2 regions of the Brevibacillus sp. AG162 genome follow, and region 1 is predicted to be linked to the other one. Evidence: riboswitches for the same ligand, from Rfam matches in the RefSeq annotation. Region 1 holds a riboswitch; the other holds the start of a gene.

Region 1 (5,082 bases):
GACTCATCCACGCTCATCAACCGATTACTCACCCAGGTAGACAGACAATCGATCAACACTACATCATACTGCTCACTGAATGCGTGGTAATCGGTTAATCGCTCTCCTACCTCCACACAGCCCCATTCCAGCGGACGACGTGCCTGATGCAGCTCGATTCTCTGCTTCATTTCATCATCCCAGGCCTTGCCTGTCGCCACGTACAGGACTCGATTGCTCAACGTTATCGCAAGCTCTTCTGCGTAGCGGCTTTTTCCTGAGCGGACACCGCCTGTTACCAGCACCAAGCTCATCGCTGTTCACTTCCTTCCGCATGGACCTCGCGGAGCGCTGCCAGAAGTTGTTCATTTTCCTCACGTCCACGCACGGCGATTCTCACATCATGTGCCGTCAAACCGGGATACATAGCACAGTTGCGGATCAGAACCCCTTTTTTGCCGAGCCGTGCCTGCAATTGTTCTGCTGGCAATCCTTCTGGCGAGCGCAGCAGCAAAAAGTTTGCCTCCCCTGGCCATACCCGCCATCCCAACTCACCGCTGATGCAATCGGTCAAATACGCACGTTCTGCTTTTATGAGCCTGCGCGTCTGTTCCTCGTATGCCTGCTCCTGCAAGCACAGCTCTCCAGCCAAAAGGGCCAGTGCATTCACGCTCCAGCTCACTTGCTTCTTGCGCATCCTCGCAATGACATCTGGGTGCGCAATCGCATAACCAAGGCGCAATCCCGGGATCGCGTACATTTTCGTCATCGAACGCATCAAAATCACACGGGGAGAGCGCTCCAGCTGCGTCGCCAATGTATACTGCCGCTCTTCGTCCACAAAATCGAGAAAAGCCTCATCCACAATGAGCCACGTATTGGTCTCTTTCGTCCATTCCGCCATTTGGCGCAGCTCATCCGGTTGATACAGGATTCCTGTCGGATTGTTTGGCGACCCGACAAAGACGAGATCAGACTGCGTAAAAAGAGCGTGCAGCTCTTCAGGATCGGGCTTGTACCCGTTCGCTTCCTTCCCGAAGCAGCCAATGACACGAGCGCCATACTGCTCGGAAAGTTGCGCGTATTCCGAAAAGCAAGGATACACCACTCCAACTGTTTGCGGCGAAAGACCGAGAATGGCCAGTGCCATTGCCTCCGCTGCACCATTGGCAGGCAACAACCATTCCTCCGGCACTAGCAGTCGTTTCGCCAGTACACGACGAAACACACGATGCCCAGGGTCTGGGTAATGCGCTACAGCAGCGAGCGAAGTCAGCAGCATCTCACGGACGCTTGCTGGCATTCCCAGCGGATTAATATTGGCACTGTAATCCAGAAACTGCCCGGGCTCTCGACCAAAGCGTTGCGCTGCTGTCAGCAAGTCTCCACCATGACCGTACGTCTCTATTACACCTGCGCTTGTCAAAACTCTACCCCCAGCACAGCTGGAATCCCTTCATCGTAGTAATGCTTGATTGGCTTCATCTCTGTCACCAAATCTGCGATGTCCAAAATCTCCTGCTTTGCTGCCCGTCCCGTAATCACGAGGTGAATATGGCTTGGCCTGTTTTGAATCGCTTTCAACACATCAGTCAATGGCAGCACATCGTCAATCGGAAAGCGGTCAATCGCCAATGCATTATTCAGCTCATCCAGAATGACGACATCGTACGCTCCGGAAGAGAGCTTTTCGCTCGCAAACGCCCAAGCTTCTTTCAATGCCAGACGATGCTCCTCCGGTGTCTTCGTCCATGTGAAGCCGACACCCTTTTGCACAATTTCGATGCCCAATTTATCAAAAATAATCTTTTCTCCGTACGTACGCTCCGGCGACTTGATGAATTGAACCATCAGCACCTTTTTCCCGCGCCCTGTCGCCCGCACAGCCAACCCGACGGCTGCCGTCGTTTTTCCTTTGCCGTCTCCTGTGTAAACGAGGGTCAAGCCCCGCTTCTTATCGTTTTTCTCCATCGTGACCACCTCAAAAAGTGATGTATTTTACTCCGCTGTTTCCTCCAAATACTTTCCGAAGCCAATAAAAAAGCGCTCTGTTTCCCCAGAACGTAAGGAAAAACAAAGCGCGGATAGCTGAAAAGCCACAATCCTCACCTCTTCCTTTGACCCGAAGGAAATCAGTGTAAACATAAAAACAGGCAGGTCTCCTGGCTCGAGGATCATCGCTCTTCTTCTCCTTCCCGCTCCCGGATGGGCAGTGGATGGCATGATGCCTTGAAGAACAGCTACTCTCTTACAGTGGCGGGACCGCGTTGGCTTTTCACCAAACTTCCCTTTTAACCTTGCTCCTGCGAATCGGTTTCGCAAAAACAAGGACCTGTTTCTCTTCCATATGTAAATGTCATTCGTTTCGTTGACAAGCACTTGCTTTAATAATAGCAAAAGCTACCGAGGATTCAAGCAAAAGCTGCCGATTCGTCGCAGGTGTCTATTGGCAGAAAATTTAAGATAATGACCGTTTACTTACTTGACGTTTTTCGTTACCCTATTGGCAAAACACTCGAAAGTGGTGTGCAGTCATGCTATTTCCGCCAATTCCAAAAATAACAGACATGGTCCTGCCCAGCCCACTCCCCATCAAGGAATGCGGCGAACCGATGATCCCACTCTCTTCCCTTTCTGCCCAAATCACGGTCTATCCAGCCTACTACCACGAGGGCTATGCCGGAACACAGCCAGAAGCTTTTTTGCGAGAAGGGGCAGCACGCAAGCTCGCCATGGCAGCCGCGCAACTGCCTGTTGGCTACAAGCTCGTCGTGTTGGACGGCTGGCGCTCGTTCGAAGTACAAGCCTCGTTGTATGAACGTTTTCGTGAAGCCTTGCTTTTACAAGGCTGGCAGGAAGGACCCGCTCTCACGGAAGAATTGAGCAAATTCGTCGCTTATCCAACAACAGACCTCTCCAAACCGTCCCCTCACCTATCCGGTGGCGCAGTCGATCTGACTATCGCAGGACCTGATGGATGGCTGGAGATGGGGACAGCCTTCGATGATTTCAGTGAAAGGGCTTCGACTCGCCATTATGAAGAACTCGTACAGCCTACACAAAAAGACATCGAGATTCGAGACAATCGCCGACTGCTCTATCATTTGATGAGCGATGCCGGATTCGTCAACTATCCGAAAGAATGGTGGCATTTCGAATACGGAACGCGCACCTGGGGACAAAAAACGCAGCAAGAGCCCATCTATGGCGGGGTTTTGTCGATGTAAGAAATAAGATTCAAGAAAAAGACCGTCAGCGCATACTGCCTGACGGTCTTGCTTATTCCTTATAAATCAATCACTGCATAAAATCCGCCATGATGATCTCCGTATCAAACGGCGTAATTCCCTCTTCCAAGGAAAATACCGTATCTGCCTCTTCAGCTTGATCAGTCAGGGTCCCTCTCGCCTGTGCATGAAGCATGAACAACTCATGCAGGGTAGGCTTCACCAACGAGGTGAGCGCTCTTCCCATCAGCTCCACCCCTCCGGCATTGGACTCCACATTGTTGGCAAAACGCGGATCGGAATTCAGGGCGATATCCGTCCAAATCACTTTTCTCTCCACGAGATCCAGAATGACCGGGATACAAATCCGCGTGTTTGCGGCGAGATCAATCTTGTCCTGTACCGTCTGCGGCTCGAAAATTTCTCCTGTCTGTGGCGCCGAACGAATCATCCAGCCTGCGTAGCATTCAGGCAAATCGCAATAAGGCTGACTCGTAAACGAATACAGGTTCATGACGACATATCGACCGCCATAGCGGATGACAGATTCCATGTCGATGTCGATGAATTCGCACGCGCCTTTGGGCGCCTCCACAATATCCCCGCTGTGGCACGCTTGATACTTGTCGGAACGCAGATTGGTATAGGATATATGCTCCATGTATCTCCAGTCTTCGTTATAGAGCACGGCAGACAAATCGATATCGACTCTGCCTGTAGGGACATCGTTGACAATCCCTTCTCTCCACCACAGGAAAAAGCGAATCGTTCCTCCATCCGGGATCGTTAGCCGGGAGCCGCGTGCAATCGTACGCAGTGCTTTGCTGGCAGATCGCATCGAAAACGGAACGAGATGCTCCTGCAGCCGCGGGTCGATATAGACGTTGCCCAGCGCCGGCAATTGGGCAAAACGGTTCAACAACGATGTCCGGCAAATATCCGCTGCCTTCTGTCTGATGTCCTCTGGAAGCCCTGGCACTCGGTTTTCGATTGCCTGTACTTTCGCCACTTGCCCTTTCGGAAAAAAGGTCCGCCATTCCCCGTAGCTATCCCGTTTGTCGAAGTGATTCATGACTTGCAGAAGAACTGGAGTCGATACACCACCCGCAATTTTCTCGAAGGCTGAAAGAACTGGATTCCCCTGCTCCGTCAAACGCAATAAATGATCCAGACGTCGGGCAAATTCCCCTGGACGCTGTTCGAGCAGCTTGATCGCTGTATTCACATCCGCACGGACCAGCGCCTGCTCTACTTGGCTATTGAACGTCTCGACCTTGTGATTGTTGCGCAAAATATCGAATGCTTCTGCCGCTTTCGGATAGCGATCCTTATATTCAAACGGATGCAAGATTTCCCCGAGACGAATCCATCTGTTTTTGTAACGATTCATGTCTTCTACGATATTCGAGCTGGCTTCCAGCAGGCTAAGGAGCAGCCTTCTCTCCCCGCGTTTGAACTTGCGAAATTTTGCAGGCTCTGCCAAGCTCACATCCCCGTCAGACAGCGCCACTGCCAGACGCAACACATCTGTCGCGGTCTTGCAATAGTGGGCAAAAAAAGCAGCAGGAAGCTTGTCATACTTCAGCAACAGGCTCGCAGCAATCGCCACGTTTTCCTTTTGGGGAATCTCCGCTGGCAGAGCTTCTGCGATTCCTTCATAGGCCTGAATCAAGCCCTCCAAGTCTTCCCTGTCAGTAGCAGAGAGCGAGCTATTGGAGCGCAGCAAGTTCATTCCTATCTGAATCAGCTCTTCGTCTGTGCCCAAATGAATCAGCTTCAGGCGAGATTCTCTCAGCAGAGGCAACCGTTTTTTCACTTCGTGCACAGGAAGGTTCCACGTCAAATAATGAATGATCGCATTTACAAACAGCTCACC
Region 2 (5,082 bases), on a different contig from region 1:
ATATGGACCTCGATGACATGTACGAGGAGCTCTTGGCAAACGATCGCATCAAGAAAAAGACCGTGATGAGCGCACGCGAGATGCTGACCAAAATCGCGATGATTCAAATGGAATCGGGTTATCCGTACATCATGAACAAAACAAATGCGAACAACAACCATGCGCTGAAAGACCTTGGTTCGGTGAAAATGTCTAACCTGTGCACGGAAATCTTCCAGCTGCAGGAGACTTCGACGATCACCAATTACGGAGAAATGGATATCATCCGTCGCGATATTAGCTGCAATCTGGCATCGCTCAATATCGTCAACGTGATGGAACGAAAAATGATCCGTGAATCCGTCCACGAAGGCATCGAAGCCATTACAGCCGTGAGTGACATGACGCGTGTAGAAAACGCTCCAGGCGTTCAAAAGGCAAACCGTGAGCTGCACTCAGTAGGTCTCGGTGCGATGAACCTGAACGGTTATCTGGCAAAGAACAGAATTGCTTACGAGAGTGAAGAAGCCAAGGATTTCGCTCGTACGTTTTTCATGATGATGAACTTCTACTCCTTGGAGAAAAGCATGGAAATTGCCAAGAAAACTGGCGCCACCTTCTTGGGCTTTGAACAATCGGAATATGCAAAAGGCACTTATTTTAACAAGTATTTGACGAACGATTACAGCCCGCGGACGGAAAAAGCAAAGCTTCTCTTCGAAGGGATGCACATTCCAACGCCAGAGGATTGGGCGGAACTACAGCAAAAGGTGCAAAAGCATGGCGTTTACCATGCGTACCGTTTGGCGATTGCGCCGACACAGAGCATTTCCTACATTCAGAATGCGACTTCCAGCGTGATGCCAATCGTCGAGCATATCGAAACGAGAACGTATGCCAACTCTACGACGTATTACCCGATGCCGTACTTGTCGCAGGAAAACTATTTTTACTACAAATCGGCGTATGTCATTGATCAATTCAAAGTGATTGATCTGATTGCCGAAATTCAAGAGCACATCGACCAAGGAATTTCGACTGTGCTGCACGTGAACAGCAATATTTCCACCAGAGAACTGGCTCGCTATTACATTTACGCAGCGAAAAAAGGTCTGAAATCACTCTACTATACGCGTACGAAGCATTTGACTGTAGAAGAGTGCATTAGCTGCGCAATTTAGGGAACGAGATTCATTAAAGGAAAAGCATCAAGCAAAAAGAGAAGAGGAACGCCATATGAAAGCAGTCAATTGGAACAGGCCGGACGACGATTTTACGATGACGTTTTGGAATCAAAACATCATGCAGTTCTGGACGGATGATGAGATTCCGCTGTCAGATGACAAGATGTCCTGGATGGAGCTCAGTGCGACTGAACGGGATACGTATAAAAAAGTATTGGGCGGTCTCACCTTGCTGGATACGGTTCAGGGTGGAGTAGGGATGCCGAAGATCATGGAGCATGTCGATGGACTGCAAAGAAAAGCGGTTCTCGCCTTCATGGGCATGATGGAGCAAATCCATGCCAAATCGTACAGCAGTATTTTTACAACGCTGGCATCGACAGAAGAGATTGACGGTATTTTTTCGTGGGTAGAAAACAATCCGCATCTGCAAAAGAAAGCGGCCCTCATCTCTAAGCGCTATCAGGAAATTGAGAAACCGAAAGACTTGTACATGGCGATGGTAGCGTCCGTCTTCCTGGAAAGCTATCTGTTTTACAGCGGCTTCTTCTATCCGCTCTATTTGGCGGGTCAAGGCAAGATGACAAGCAGCGGGGAAATTATCGACCTGATTGTTCGTGACGAGAGCATCCACGGACTCTATGTCGGCGTTCTCGCCCAAGAAGTATATCAAGGTCTGAGTGTGGTCGAGCAGACCGCAGCAAAAGAGGAGCTGTATGCCCTTCTGCGTGAGCTGCAAGAAAATGAAGAGGCCTATACGACTTCGTTGTATACGGAAATCGGATTGGCTGACGAGGTTCATGCCTACGTGCGCTACAACGCGAACAAGGCATTGATGAATCTGGGGCTGGACCCGCTATTCCCAGAGGAAGAAGTGAACCCGATCGTGCTGAATGGCATTCGGACGCAGACGAAGCAGCATGACTTCTTCTCGAAAAAAGGAAATGGCTATGTCCGCACACTGAACGTAGAACCGTTGACGGACGATGATTTTATATTTTAATATGACAAAAAATGGATTCTGTGTTACTGTATGAACAGTATGTTGCCCTGCTAATTTATTGGGGCACTTCACAGAACCATGACAATTTCATAGGAGTGGGAACAGGTTCTTTGGTCGTCAGGATCGACCAAGGATGAAAAGGGAAGTCGGTGAGATTCCGACACGGTCCCGCCACTGTATGAGGGGAGTCGGCACATTGAATAGCCACTGATCCAAACGGATTGGGAAGGCATGTGCAGATGATGATCCCAAAGTCAGGAGACCTGCCTGTTTCGACGACACTGCTTAACCTACGGGAGATAGGGAGGTGTTAGGATGCTGTGATCTCAGTGCTTATTTGGCATTTCTAACGTTCTTTTTGATCGTTGGAGATGCCTTTTTTATTGGGCGGATTCGAGTCAAGATCGATTAAAGAATGGAGAGGAAGCTCATGAAAAGCAGCAATTTGGGATATCCACGGATCGGGAAGAACCGCGAGTGGAAAAAGGTATTGGAAGCATTTTGGGCAGGCACCATCGATGAGGCAAGCCTGGTACAGCAAATGGAGCAAATCCGTCACCAAAACCTGTTGTGTCAGCAGGAAAAAGGGGTCGATCTGATCCCTGTGGGTGACTTTACGTACTACGATCACATGCTGGATATGGCTGTGATGTTTGGAATGGTCCCCAAGCGTTATGAATACGAGGGAGGCCCGGTTTCATTCGCTACATACTTCGCCATGGCTCGCGGTTCGAAGGAAGCTGTCGCCAGCGAAATGACGAAATGGTTTAACACGAACTACCATTATATCGTCCCGGAGTTCGGTGAACGACAACCATCCATAACGGAGAACAAGCCTCTCCAGGCATATTTGGAGGCCAAAGAAAAGCTCGGTATCATCGGAAAGCCTGTCATTGTAGGCCCGTATACGTTTGTCAAATTGTCCAAAGGATATGAGAAAAACGAATTTGAGACTGTCGTGGATCAACTCGTTCCGCTTTACATAGAAGTTCTCCGGGAGTTGGAGCTGCATGGCGTGGAATGGGTGCAAATCGATGAGCCAGCATTTGTACGGGATGTCTCGTCGCATGATCGCGCCATCATCAAACGGATTTATACGCAAATCGATCAAGCACTACCGCATCTACAGTGCATGCTGCAAACCTATTTTGAAGCGGTGGATTGGTATGAGGAGCTGGTTTCATTACCGATAAAAGGAATTGGTCTTGATTTTGTACACGGGGCCAAGCGCAATCTAGCGAATCTGACAAGACATGGGTTTCCGGCAGAAAAGATTCTCGCGGCGGGAATCATCGACGGTCGAAACATATGGCGTGCGTCCATTGAGGAGAAATGGGAGCTGGTCAAAGAAATTTCCGAAATAGTTCCACTCGAAAAGCTGTGGCTGCAGCCGTCCAGTAGTTTGTTGCATGTACCGGTAACGGTTGAAGCAGAGAGCGACTTGCCAGAGGAAGTCATGCCAGCATTGGCGTTTTCCGACGAAAAACTGGGGGAAGTACAGCTCTTAGTCCAAGGATTCCAATATGGTAAGTATGTCATTTCGAGAGAGATCTCCCAAAATGAAGCGGATTTGCTCAAGCTGGCACTATCTCCAGCGAGGAATCGTCGAGAAGTGAAGAATGCTTTGCGTCAAATAGCTGCTGCAAAACCTGAAAGAAGCGTCCCTTATCTCGAACGTCGAGAGATTCAACAAGATATGTGGAAGCTGCCACTGCTGCCAACTACTACAATCGGAAGCTTCCCGCAGACGGCGGAGGTTCGCCAAGCCCGACAGCAGTTTAAAAAAGGGAACTGGACAGTGGAGCAATACGATGCTTTCATTCAGGCGCAAATCAAGGAGTGGATCGAGATACAAGAAGAGCTCGGTTTGGATGTCCTCGTCCATGGCGAGTTTGAGCGAACAGATATGGTTGAGTATTTTGGCGAAAAGCTCGATGGCTTTTTGTTCACGAAAAACGGCTGGGTGCAGTCGTATGGCTCGCGCTGCGTGAAGCCACCTATTATTTACGGAGATGTGGAGTTTGTGGCACCGATGACGGTCAAAGAAAGTGTGTATGCAAAGTCATTGACCGACAAACCAATGAAAGGCATGTTAACAGGTCCAGCGACCATCTTACATTGGTCATTTGCTCGAGTCGATGTCACCCGACAAGAAGTGTGCGAACAAATCGCCTTGGCATTGCGAAAAGAAGTAGAAGCCTTGGAAGAAGCGGGGATTCTCATGATTCAAGTCGATGAACCAGCACTGCGCGAAGGACTTCCGCTCAAAAAGGAAGAACAGGCAGCTTATCTCGAATGGGCTGTCAGAGCGTTTCGTCTAGCGACCTCAACCGTTGCGCCGAGCACCCAAATTCACACACATATGTGCTATTGCGAATTCCATGATTTTATGGATGTCATCAGCGAACTCGATGCCGATGTGGTTTCGATTGAAACTTCCCGCAGCCACGGAGAGCTCGTGTCTGTGTTCGAAACAGGTACATATGACAAAGGCATCGGGCTCGGTGTATACGATATCCATAGCCCCCGGATTCCAGCTGTCTCAGAAATGGAAGAGATGGTAGCACGAGGTGTACAAGTACTTCCACCAGATCAATTTTGGATTAATCCGGATTGCGGGCTGAAGACAAGAGGGAGAGAAGAAACCATTCAGTCATTACGAAACATGGTTGCGGCAACGAAGGCGATTCGGAGTCGTTTGACAGCCCAGTAGGAAGGTGCACGCGATGGAGGAGCCGCACAAATGATGACAGAAGCACTTTCATAAGTGATACGATTAGCAACTTGAGTAGGGGACTTCGTTTAGGGAGTCCTTTTTTCATTGAGTTTGGTTTAAGACTCCTTGAGTCCACCTTGGGAGAGTACGATTGTTATTGTAGAGGAGCCAGATCCTCAACGATGTGAAGGATTACATTT

What was found. A riboswitch is a leader RNA that binds a small molecule or an ion and turns the genes downstream of it on or off. The one in region 1 is predicted to bind cobalamin.
Region 2: linked by a shared signal. The riboswitch ahead of metE (5-methyltetrahydropteroyltriglutamate--homocysteine S-methyltransferase) and the one ahead of cobO (cob(I)yrinic acid a,c-diamide adenosyltransferase) in region 1 are both predicted to bind cobalamin.

Annotation. Positions count from the first base shown of each region.
Region 1 is NZ_VFNO01000002.1:870,174-875,255, forward strand. It holds gene cobU (bifunctional adenosylcobinamide kinase/adenosylcobinamide-phosphate guanylyltransferase) at 1-293, opposite strand, end outside; gene cobD (threonine-phosphate decarboxylase CobD) at 290-1,405, opposite strand; gene cobO (cob(I)yrinic acid a,c-diamide adenosyltransferase) at 1,402-1,950, opposite strand; gene FB479_RS30445 (hypothetical protein) at 1,978-2,157, opposite strand; cobalamin riboswitch at 2,115-2,330, opposite strand; gene FB479_RS08965 (M15 family metallopeptidase) at 2,514-3,206, shown strand; gene FB479_RS08970 (TerD family protein) at 3,277-5,082, opposite strand, start outside.
Region 2 is NZ_VFNO01000001.1:994,730-999,811, forward strand. It holds gene nrdE (class 1b ribonucleoside-diphosphate reductase subunit alpha) at 1-1,160, shown strand, start outside; gene nrdF (class 1b ribonucleoside-diphosphate reductase subunit beta) at 1,216-2,166, shown strand; cobalamin riboswitch at 2,253-2,451, shown strand; gene metE (5-methyltetrahydropteroyltriglutamate--homocysteine S-methyltransferase) at 2,597-4,879, shown strand.